One region of the Pantoea sp. C2G6 genome, then DNA from elsewhere that is predicted to be linked to it. Evidence: predicted binding sites of a transcription regulator. Region 1 holds the regulator's gene; the other holds the start of a gene.
The links. The regulator CRP, encoded in region 1, controls carbon source genes, mostly activating them, when cyclic AMP is high. The targets are predictions, from matches to a motif close to ATGTGANNNNNNTCACAT.

Region 1 (6,133 bases):
CCCTTACATTCATGGACTGATGGCGACCTGCCGCGCACGCGGCTGGCTGGCGGTGGTGATGCATTTTCGCGGTTGCAGCGGTGAACCCAACCGGCTGAACCGGATCTATCACTCCGGCGAAACGGAAGATGCCCGCTTTTTCCTGCACTGGCTGCGCACCCGCTGGGGTCATGTGCCTACCGCCGCGGTCGGCTTTTCGCTGGGCGGTAATATGCTGGGCTGTCTGCTGGGCCAGCAGGGGGCGGCCGCGGATCTGGACGCGGCGGTGATTGTCTCGGCACCGCTGCTGCTGGAGCCATGTAGTGTGAAACTGGAACGCGGTTTCTCCCGTTTCTATCAACACTATTTGCTGGCGCAGCTGAAGAAAAATGCCCGCCGCAAACTGCACGCCTGGCCGGAAACGCTGCCGGTCAATCTGGCGCAGCTCAGGGCGCTGCGGCGGCTGCGCGATTTTGATGATGCCATTACCGCCCGCGCCCACGGTTTTACCGATGCGGCTGATTACTATCAGCGCGCCAGCGCCCTGCCGTGGCTGAAGCACGCAGAGAAACCGCTGCTGATCATTCATGCCAGAGATGACCCGTTCATGAGTGATGAGGTGATCCCCCACAGCAGCCAATTATCTGCCACTATTACTTATCAACTGACACCCCACGGCGGCCACGTTGGTTTTGTCGGCGGGACGTTGCGCCAGCCTGAAATGTGGCTGGAGCAGCGCATCCCGCAGTGGATCGCCCCTTTTCTGGATAACTGATCGCGTGATTATTCCCTGGCAACAGGTCTCCCCGGAGACCCTTGAAAATCTGATTGAAACCTTTGTGCTGCGCGAAGGCACCGACTATGGCGAGCAGGAACGCAGCCTGGTCGACAAGGTGGCCGATGTGCGCCGCCAGCTGGAGAGCGGTGAGGTGGTGCTGGTGTGGTCGGAGCTGCACGAATCGGTCAACATCATGCCGCGCAAAGAATTTCGCGGCTGATGCGCCCACGGCCATTTCGTGTTAACAATGCTCATCGCCTGATTTCACAGGGAGCTTTTCTATGTCTGCCCGTCATCCCATTATCGCAGTGACCGGTTCCAGCGGCGCGGGAACCACCACCACCAGCCTCGCCTTTCGGAAAATCTTCCAGCAGCTTGATCTCCATGCGGCGGAGCTGGAGGGCGACAGCTTTCACCGCTTTACCCGCCCCGAAATGGATATGGCGATTCGTAAGGCGCGCGATTTAGGTCGTCATGTCAGCTACTTCGGCCCGGAAGCCAACGACTTTGGTTTACTGGAGCAGAGCTTTAAAGAGTATGGCCAGAGCGGTCAGGGCCAGTCGCGTAAATATCTGCACACCTATGATGAGGCGGTGCCGTGGAATCAGGTGCCCGGCACCTTTACGCCGTGGCAGCCGCTGCCACAAAATACCGATATTCTGTTCTACGAAGGGCTGCATGGCGGCGTGGTGACGACGCAGCACAATGTGGCGGAACATGTCGATCTGCTGGTTGGCGTGGTGCCAATTGTTAACCTGGAATGGATTCAGAAACTGGTGCGCGACACCGGTGAGCGCGGTCATTCACGTGAAGCCGTCATGGATTCGGTGGTGCGCTCGATGGAAGATTACATCAACTTCATCACCCCCCAGTTTTCCCGCACCCACATCAACTTTCAGCGTGTCCCGACCGTGGACACCTCTAACCCGTTTGCAGCGCGGGCGATCCCCTCGCTGGATGAGAGTTTTGTGGTGATCCACTTCCAGGCGCTGGAAGATATTGACTTCCCCTATCTGCTGGCGATGTTGCAGGGTTCGTTTATCTCGCACATCAATACGCTGGTGGTGCCGGGCGGCAAAATGGGTCTGGCGATGGAGCTGATCATGGGACCGCTGGTGAAGCGGCTGATGGAAGGGAAACGCATTGAGTAAGAGGTCCGTCATAGCCCATTGGACTGATGACAAAGCCAAAGCAGAGTAGGCCTGAACGCAACGCCGTCGCTCAACGCGCAGGGAGCCGGGTCAGAAGAGGAAAGCGTCCCGCGCCTGGGACAAAAACGCCGGGAGCGTTTTTGAACAACGCAAAGCGTTGGCCCGGCAACGGGCGCACCTCAGGGATGAGGTGCGTAATCGCGCGGGCCGAGCACGCCATGGATGGCGGTTTTGCGACTTTCCGATCTGACCCGGTTCTCTGCGCAGGCACAGTCTAAAAGCGGATTACCTGCCCAGACACGGTCTTGAAGCAACCTGCATCAGATACTGGAAGTGAAGTTAGCAGGTCAGCAATGACTCTTGCAGTTACTACAACTCAATCACTTCATAGCTGTGGGTGATGGTAACGCCTTTGCCCAGCATGATGGCCACCGAGCAATATTTTTCAGCAGAAAGATCCACCGCGCGTGAGACCGCTTTATCCTGGAGCGCTTTGCCGCTGACGATAAAATGCAGGTTGATGTGCGTAAAGATTCGCGGCGCCTCTTCACGACGTTCTGAGGTCAGTTTTACTTCACAATCAGCCACATCCTGACGGCCTTTTTGCAGAATTGAAACCACGTCAATCGCACTGCAACCACCCGCCGCCATCAGAACCATCTCCATTGGGCTGGGCGCTTTATCACCTGAATTTCCATCCATGAGTATCTGATGGCCGGATGAAGATTCCCCGAGGAATGTCAGCCCTTCTACCCATTTCACTCTTGCCTGCATGATTTTTGCTCCAGAATACGCTGTTTTGTCGTCAGAGTACGCTTTCGCCTGGTAAACAGCAATCCAGAGAAATCCACCCCAAGCTGAAGCGAGACAACACAAGACAGTCGGCAAAAGCTATGCTACAAACAGTGCTGAAAATATTTTTCGTCACCCAATGGCGAAGCCGGGAAGAATGATGCGCACTGCGCCGAATGCGGCCCGAATAATTTCCTGAAAAGGAAACGCTTGAAGCTTTCATCGCCTGACAGGGAAAACTGCCCCCTGTATTTTGGGCACGATTACAACAGAGGATAATAGCGAATGGTTCTCGGCAAACCGCAAACAGACCCTACACTCGAATGGTTCCTGTCCCATTGCCATATTCATAAGTATCCATCCAAAAGTACGCTGATTCATCAAGGTGAAAAAGCAGAAACGCTTTACTACATCGTGAAAGGTTCCGTCGCGGTTCTGATTAAAGATGAAGAAGGCAAAGAGATGATCCTTTCCTATCTGAACCAGGGCGACTTCATTGGTGAGCTTGGCCTGTTTGAAGAAGGTCAGGAGCGTAGCGCCTGGGTACGGGCTAAAACCGCGTGCGAAGTGGCGGAAATCTCCTATAAGAAATTCCGTCAGCTGATCCAGGTCAACCCCGACATCCTGATGCGACTCTCCTCGCAGATGGCACGTCGCCTGCAAGTCACGTCGGAAAAAGTAGGTAACCTCGCTTTCCTCGACGTCACCGGACGCATTGCGCAGACCCTGCTCAACCTGGCGAAGCAGCCCGACGCGATGACTCACCCCGATGGGATGCAGATTAAAATCACCCGTCAGGAGATTGGTCAGATTGTGGGTTGCTCACGTGAAACCGTGGGCCGCATTCTGAAGATGCTGGAAGATCAGAACCTGATCTCCGCACACGGCAAAACTATCGTGGTATACGGTACCCGCTAACTCCTGTCATCCACGGCGTGCTGGCAACATCACGCCGTTATTGTTTGTGTTGAGCCAATGTGGCGTCGAATTATTTACCATCCTGAAGTCAACTATGCCTTGCGGCAAACGCTGGTACTCTGCCTGCCGGTGGCGCTGGGCTGGCTGGCGGGCGACCTGCAAAAAGGTCTGCTGTTCTCCTTAGTGCCGGCCTGCTGCAACATCGCCGGTCTGGATACCCCGCATAAGCGCTTCTTTAAACGCCTGATTATTGGCGGCAGCCTGTTCGCACTCGGCAGCTTTCTGATTCAGTGGCTTACCCTGCATGCGATACCGCTGCCGTTGATCCTGTTCGCCATGCCGCTGCTGCTCGGCGTAACCGGTGAGATCAGCCCGCTGCATGGCCGCCTGCTGCCCGGCACGCTAATCGCCGCTATCTTTACCCTGAGCCTGGTCGGCCGGATGCCCATCTATGTCACCCCGCTGCTCTACATCGGCGGCACGCTCTGGTATGGGCTGTTTAACTGGTTCTGGTTCTGGCTGTGGAAAGAACAGCCGATGCGCGAGAGCCTAAGCCTGATCTATCGCGAGCTGGCTAACTACTGCGACGCCAAATATACCCTGCTCACCCAGCTGACCGACCCGGAAAAAGCGCTGCCGCCGCTGCTGGCTCGTCAGCAGAAAGTGGTCGATCTGATCACCACCTGCTATCAGCAGATGCATATGCTGTCGGCCAATCGCGATCACAGCCATAAACGGCTGACGCGCGCCTTTCAGGTGGCACTCGACCTTCAGGAACATATCTCGGTCAGCCTGCATCAGCCGGAAGAAGTGCAGAAGCTGGTGGAGCAGAGCCATGCCGAAGCGGTGATCCGCTGGAACGCCAAAACCATCTCAACCCGACTGCGGGTGCTGGCGGATAACATCCTCTATCACCAGTTGCCCGATCGCTTTGCGATGGATAAACAGCTCGGCGCGCTGGAGAAGATCGCCCGCCAGCACCCTGACAACCCGGTCGGTAACTTCTGCCTCTATCACTTCAACCGCATCGCGCGGGTACTGCGCACCCAGAAACCGCTCTATCAGCGCGATCTGATGGCGGACCGTCAGCGCCGCCTGCCGCTGTTACCGGCACTGCGCAGCTATCTCTCCTGGCGATCGTCGGCCCTGCGCACCGCCGCGCGCTTTGCGGTGATGCTGATGCTCGGCAGCGCGCTGGCGCTGTTCTTCAACATCCCGAAACCCTACTGGATCCTGATGACCATCATGTTCGTCAGTCAGAACGGCTACGGCGCGACCCGCGTCCGCATCCAGCACCGGGCGCTGGGCACCTTCGCCGGCCTGGTGATTGCGGCCGCCGCCCTGCGTCTGGCGGTGCCGGAGTCGCTGGTGCTGCTGATCATGCTGGCGATCACCTTTATCAGCTATCGATTCACCCGCCAGTTCTACGGCTGGTCGATGATTGGCTTCACGGTGACGGCGGTCTACTCACTGCAACTGCTGTCGCTGAACGGCGCGCAGTTTCTGCTGCCGAGACTGATGGATACGCTGATGGGCTGCCTGATCGCCTTTGGCGGCATGCTCTGGCTGTGGCCGCAGTGGCAGAGCGGCCTGCTCCGGCAGAACGCGCATGATGCGCTGGAGACCTATCAGGATGCACTGCGGCTGTTGCTGGGTGCGGAGCAGTCGCCGGAAAAACTGGCTTATCAGCGCATCAGGGTCAACCAGGCCCATAACGCGCTGTTTAACTCGCTGAATCAGGCGATGCAGGAGCCCGCTTTCAACGCCCAGTATCTTAAAGATATGCGCCTGTGGGTGACGCACAGCCAGTTCATCGTTGAGCATATCAATGCGATGACAATACTGGCGCGGGAACACACCATGCTGACCGACTCACTGGCGGAACGCTATCTGCGATCCTGTGAAATTGCGCTCCAGCGCTGCCAGCAGCGGCTGGAATATGATGGGGCCAGTACCCAGGTCAATCTGCTGGATGAGCTGGACAATATCAGTGAGGGACCGATAACGGTGGTCGAGCAGCATGTGCGACGTATTCTGGATCATCTGAGCGTGATGTACACCATCTCATCACTGGCGTGGAGCCAGCGACCACAGCATGGCCGCTGGCTGATCCGACGTTTACGTAAAAACTAATTGAGCACTTTGCCGACGGCGGTGGCGAAGCGGCTCATGCCCTCTTCGATGTCCGCCGGTTCAATAATCAGCGACGGGGCAAAACGCATCACGTCGGTGCCGGCGACCAGCACCATTACGCCTTCAGCGGCGGCGGCATTCAGAATGTCGCGTGCTTTACCGGCATGCTGCGGCTTCAGGGCGGCCCCAATCAGCAGCCCTTTACCGCGAATATCACTGAACAGATCGTACTTCGCATCAATCGCCTGTAGCGCCGTAACAAAGTGCTGACGCCGCATCTCAACGCCCGCCAGCACCTCTGGCGTATTGATGATGTCCAGCGCGGTTTCGGCGATGGCGCAGGCCAGCGGATTGCCGCCGTAGGTGGTGCCATGCACGCCAG
Region 2 (6,133 bases), on a different contig from region 1:
GCCGTCGGGGACGCCCGCCTGCTTCGCCAGCGCCAGCAGCGCAAAGGCGGAGAGTGGCGTGTTGTTGGCGGGTTTAATAATGCCGGTACAACCTGCGGCCAGCGCCGGACCCAGTTTGCGGGTCAGCATCGCCATCGGGAAATTCCACGGTGTAATGGCGGCCACCACACCAATCGGTTCACGGGTCGCCAGAATGCGGGAGCCGGGTTTAGCGGGCGGAATGATCTCACCGTTAGCCCGTTTCGCCTGCTCGGCGAACCACTGAATAAAACTGGCGGCGTATTCAACTTCCCCCTCCGCCTCTTTCACCGGTTTACCCTGCTCACTGGTCATCAGCTGCGCCAGCCAGTGCTTGTTCTCAATCATCAGCTGATACCAGCGATAAAGAATTTCAGCGCGCGCTTTAGCGGTCTGTGCCCGCCAGGCGGGAAAGGCCCGCCCGGCGGCGGCAATCGCCTGCTCCGTTTCCGCTTTACCCGCTTTCGCTACCTGAGCGATGACCTCGCCGGTAGCCGGATTGGTGACGTCAAAGGTGCTGGCGGTGCGGTGCCACTGACCCTCCGCTAAATAGCCGGTCTGGAACAGTTCGCTCTCTTGCAGTGATTTCATTGATTCGCTCCTGTCGGTTTTGCGCTTCCGTCAGGAGAGTATAGTTGGCAAAAACGACAGAATTTGTGATGGCGGGGGATTGAGTGGGCCGCTGCGGGATACAGCGGCCAGTTTCAGATTTGGATGAGCGTGTTCTGGTACTTATCCAGCATCATCGCCAGCCGTTTCACCGGCTCCGTGACGCTGGCGGGTGCTTCGTAATGGGCCAGTTTTTCCTGATAAACCTCCAGCTCTTTCAGCAGGCGCTCAAAGTAGTAGCGCCGTTTGTCGTCGCTGCTGGCGGCGATGATCCGATCGGCGGTGTAACGCAGCTGCCGGTGATAAGCGGAGAGATCGGCATTGACCGGCACGTCGGCGTCGCGCAGCCGCTGATGGCCGATAATCAGCGTCAGTGCGATGCGATATTTATCAATATCGCCCGGAAACAGGTTCAGCAGCAGAAAGAGTTGCTGATAGAGCGCTGGCAGATGGTTCTCACGCCGACGCGCCTGGTTGGTCGTCATGGCGGAGACGGCTGCATACATAAAGCGGTTCAGCAGCTTGCGTCCGGTGCGCGCCTTCGATTTATCGCGAATCAGCAGAATCACCATCATCGCCACAAAGCAGCCAATCACCTGACCCAGCACGCTGTCGAGAAAGACGTTAATGTGGAATTGCATGGGATTATCGAGAACCAGCACGTTGAGGGTTCCGATCAACGCCCCTAAGGTGCCGAGCTGACGCCGCTGAATGAAAATGCCACCAATAAAACCGAGCAGGCCGATGGCGATGCAGAGCAGCAGTGCGCTCTGCTGCGTAGCGGGCAGCACATACATAAAGTAGAGCGCGCCCAGCGGCACGGCAACCGTCATGCCGTAGAGGAAATCTTTCGCCATCATCAGCGGATTGGGCATACGCATCGCCAGCGCGGTGATGACCGCCAGCATAACCATACAGCCGCTGCCGGAGGTCCAGCCGGTATAGAGCCAGAAGAGTGAACCCAGCGCGGTGGCGACAAAGGTACGGATGCCGTTGATCATCGCATGATGGGTTTCAGCGGAACGCGCCTGAATCACCACTTCGCGTTGCAGAATCTCCTCTTCCAGCGAGGTGATACGGCTGTTGCTTTTAATCCCTTTCAGCAGCAACAGATATTCCGTTGCCGCGCCGACCCAGCTGGAGAGCGTCACCGGTGTCGATTTGCCACTGGCGCCGATGACCCGCCGCATCACTTTCATCCGCCTGTGGACCTCTTCGACGGTCGAGGCTGGCTTTTCAATCATCAGACGATATTGCGGCGGAATGTAGTCAGGCCGGGAGTTCTGGATCAGAAAGGTTTCGGCGGCCTGGGTAATCAGGGTGAGCGACAGGGTATTGAGCATCTGCAAACGGCGGTTGCTGTTCTGCCAGCGTGATGACTCCATCATCAGCTGGCTGCGCATGCTGTTCAGCGCGCTGGTGCGCCGTACCAGCGCCCCCCAGGCTTTATCGACCTCTTCCTTGTCGGCATGGGCGACACACAATTGCAGCAACTGATAGTGCGACACCAGCAGCGCGTCGACTTCGGCATCAATCACTTTTTTAATCGAGCGCGGCGAGAAGATCATGTCGGCGACAATGGCGCACAGGATGCCGAGCACAATCTCACTGCATCGCTCAACCGCATATTGCGGCACCAGCGTCAGCGCGCCATTGGCGTCGGCGGTGACCACAATAATCAGCGCGGTGTAGCCCGCCAGGCCGAGCGCGTAGGAGTTTTCCACTTTGATCAGCGAAGAGAGCCAGACGCACAAGCCCGCCCAGATGCAGCAGAGCAGCAGCATCACCACCGGCGCGCGCACCGTGGCGATCATGATGGTCAGCGCGGCGATACAGCCGATAAAGGTTCCGATAATACGCAGCAGACCGCGGTAGCGTAACGCCCCGGAGTAAGGGTCGCCACCGGCGGCGAAAGCGGTGCCACCAGCCACGATACCGGCGGTCATCACCGCCCAGCGCGGCGTTTCAAGGTTGAGATGAAAGCCCACCATCAGCGCTAACACCAGCGCGAAGGTGAGCTTTACCGGGAAACGCAGGAACTCAATCATATCGCCCTCTTAACCAAACTCACGCAGGCGATTGAACAGCCGCACCATCGGCGAGACCTGCTCAGGCTGACGATCGGCCTGGCCGGTGATCACCACGGTCGCCGTGGTACCCGCCGGGAAGCGGTTGCCAGGCTGCTGATCCAGCCGGATGCGCACCGGCACCCGCTGCGCCAGACGGACCCACTCCAGGTTGGAGTCGACCGTGGCCATGCCTTTGCTGTCGACCGAGCTGCTGCTGTTGGTGACGCCCGCCGCGATACTGTCGACCGTGCCGCGCAACACAATGTTGCTGCCCAGCGGCGTCACCTCAGCGCGGAAGCCACGCTCCACACCGTGCAGTTTGGTCTCTTCCAGATAGGCCAGCACATAGAAGGAGTGCTGCTGAACCAGCGCCACCGCCACCGATCCACGGGTGATAAATTCCCCCTCGTAGACATTCAGGTTAGTGACCCAGCCATCAGACGGTGCGGTGACGGTGGTGCGCGCCAGATCGATCTTCGCCAGATCGCGGGTCGCCACCGCCTTCGCCAGCTGGTGCTCGCTGGTTTGCAGATCGTTGTTTGATTGCTCAATCGCCTCACGCGACATCGCCGAGGTGCCGAGCTGATTGCGCCGTGCGGCTTCGCGACGTTTCTCGCTCACCAGCGCCTGATAATACTCCACATCGGCCTGCGCCTGATCGAGCGCCTTTTGATAGCGCGGACGGTCCACCACAAACAGCGTATCGCCCTTTTTCACCAGCTGGTTATCGTGGACCGGTACATCGGTGATCAGTCCGGTGACGTCAGGTGAAATCGCCACCACATCGGCGGCAAAGCGCGCGTCACGGGTCCAGGGCGATTCGGTGTAAAACACCCAGGCGCGGAAGATAATAACCACGGCGATAATGACCAGCAGGATGGTGATCGCGTAGCGCGCGATTTTTCTTATGAGTGCTTTCACTTAAACCTCAGACAAATAAACGGGAGACAAGGTAAAACACACAGCAGTAAAGCGCTGTATTGAACAGTGCCGGATGCCAGACAAGATCGTAGATACCACTCGGCGTCAGCACACGTTTCACTAACCAGAACAGCATCAGCGAGATAATTAATTCGATGAAAACGGGCGGGAAAGAGAGCCCAAACATGACAAATACCGGAAGCACACTCATCAGAAATCCTTAGTTCGACCTTGCCGGGATACTCCTTTGCCTTATCCGCTGCCACGGCAACACCGCAGGCAGCGCTATCCGAACCGCAGCTGGCTTAATAATAGCGTATCATCGGAGGGCATCAGGCAATGAAGAATCACCGGGAAATACCCCGGCGCGCTTATAATAACGTGCATGACTATACGTTTTCTACAGAATGTGATCTAAATCACTTTTAAGCCAGAGTAAATAATGGAACGACTGAAAGGCATGTCCGTTTTCGCCAGAGTGGTCGAACTGGGTTCGTTTACCGCTGCGGCACGCCAGCTTCATCTGAGCGTCTCCTCAATCAGCCAGATTGTGGCGAAGCTGGAAGATGCGTTACAGGTTAAGCTGCTTAATCGCAGTACCCGCAGTATCGGACTGACAGAAGCGGGCAAAATCTATTATCAGGGCTGTCGCCGTATGCTGGCGGAAGCCAACCAGGTGCATGAGCAGCTCTACGCCTTTAATAACACGCCGATTGGCGTGCTGAGGATTGGCAGCTCCTCCACCATGGCGCAGAACGTGCTGGCTGGCATGACCAGCGATATGCTGCGCGAATATCCGGGACTGAGCGTCAATCTGGTCACTGGCGTACCCGCCCCCGACCTGATCGCTGATGGTCTGGATCTGGTGATTCGGGTGGGCGAGTTAAAAGACTCCAGCCTGTTTTCACGCCGCCTAGGTGCGATGCCGATGGTGGTCTGCGCGGCAAAAAGTTATCTGGCGCAGCACGGCACGCCGGAAAAGCCGGGTGACATCGATAATTTTGTCTGGCTGGAATATAGCGTGCGCCCCGACAACAATTTTGAACTGATTGCGCCGGAGGGACTGGTGACGCGGCTGGCACCCCAGGGGCGTTTTGTCACTAACGACTCCCTGACGCTGATCCGCTGGCTGAAGTCGGGCAATGGCATCGCCTATGTGCCGATGATGTGGGTGATCGATGAGATTACCAACGGCGAGATCGATATTCTGTTTCCGCACTATCAGTCCGATCCGCGCCCGGTCTATGCGCTCTATACGGAGAAGGATAAATTGCCGCTGAAGGTGCAGGTCTGCATCGACTATCTGACCCACTATTTTGAACAGGTGGCCGAGCAGTATCAGCAGCACCGTAAAAATTAACAACCCGCCAGGCGGCGGGTTGTCTGAGTCACATCAGGCGGTGCCGCCGATGGTGAGCTTATCCAGTTTCAGAGTCGGCTGACCTACGCCGACCGGCAGGCTTTGCCCCTCTTTACCGCAGACGCCGACCCCTTTATCCAGCGCGAGATCGTTACCCACCATTGAGATCTGCTGCATCGCCTCGATGCCGGAACCGATCAGCGTCGCGCCTTTCACCGGTTTGGTGATTTTGCCGTTCTCAATCAGATAGGCTTCCGAGGTAGAGAAGACAAATTTACCGGAGGTAATATCCACCTGGCCGCCACCAAAATTCGGCGCATAGAGGCCATACTCCACGCTTTCGATAATATCCTGCGGCGACGATTTGCCCGCCAGCATATAGGTGTTGGTCATGCGTGGCATCGGCAGGTGCGCATAAGATTCACGACGTCCGTTGCCGGTGGGACTCACGCCCATCAGTCGCGCGTTGAGCTTGTCCTGCATGTACCCTTTCAGCACGCCATTCTCAATCAGCATATTGTACTGACCCGGTACGCCCTCATCATCGATCGCCAGCGAACCGCGCAGCCCTTCCAGGGTGCCATCATCCACCACGGTGCAGAGTTCAGACGCGACCTGCTGACCGATTTTCCCGCTGAACACCGAGGTGCCACGGCGGTTGAAGTCGCCTTCCAGGCCGTGACCGACCGCTTCATGCAGCAGCACGCCCGGCCAGCCGGCACCCAGCACCACCGGCAGCGCGCCAGCAGGTGCCGCCACGGCGGAGAGATTGACCAGCGCCATCCGCACCGCTTCCCGCGCCCAGGCGTCGGCGCGCACTTCGCCATCTTCATCGGCGAGGAAAAAGGCGTAACCAGTACGGGCACCGCCGCCGCTGGCGCCGCGCTCGCGTTTGCCCTGATCTTCAACCTGAACGCTGACAGAGAGACGAACCAGCGGACGAACATCCGCGGCCAGCGTGCCGTCGGTCGCCGCCACCAGCACCTGCTCATACACCCCGGTCAGGCTGGCATTCACTTCCTGTACCCGCGGGTCAGCGGCACGGGCCACCCGGTCAACGCGATGCAGCAGAGCAATTTTATCTTCGCGCGTCAGGCTGCTCAGCGGATCAACCGCCGGGTAGAGCGAGCGGTTCATCACCGCAGAGAGGGTGTGC

Region 2: a site for CRP is predicted at 4,025-4,042, ahead of aaeR (HTH-type transcriptional activator AaeR). Genes of this name have one in related genera too.

What each region holds. Positions count from the first base shown of each region.
Region 1 is NZ_JBGMNJ010000005.1:17,988-24,120, forward strand. It holds gene ACCW71_RS08820 (hydrolase) at 1-754, shown strand, start outside; gene ACCW71_RS08825 (YheU family protein) at 759-977, shown strand; gene ACCW71_RS08830 (phosphoribulokinase) at 1,039-1,908, shown strand; gene ACCW71_RS08835 (OsmC family protein) at 2,278-2,682, opposite strand; gene crp (cAMP-activated global transcriptional regulator CRP) at 2,986-3,618, shown strand; gene ACCW71_RS08845 (YccS/YhfK family putative transporter) at 3,676-5,751, shown strand; gene argD (bifunctional acetylornithine/succinyldiaminopimelate transaminase) at 5,748-6,133, opposite strand, start outside.
Region 2 is NZ_JBGMNJ010000021.1:10,913-17,045, forward strand. It holds gene ACCW71_RS19450 (NAD-dependent succinate-semialdehyde dehydrogenase) at 1-609, opposite strand, end outside; gene aaeB (p-hydroxybenzoic acid efflux pump subunit AaeB) at 723-2,675, opposite strand; gene aaeA (p-hydroxybenzoic acid efflux pump subunit AaeA) at 2,685-3,617, opposite strand; gene aaeX (p-hydroxybenzoic acid efflux pump operon protein AaeX) at 3,625-3,828, opposite strand; gene aaeR (HTH-type transcriptional activator AaeR) at 4,060-4,977, shown strand; gene tldD (metalloprotease TldD) at 5,011-6,133, opposite strand, start outside.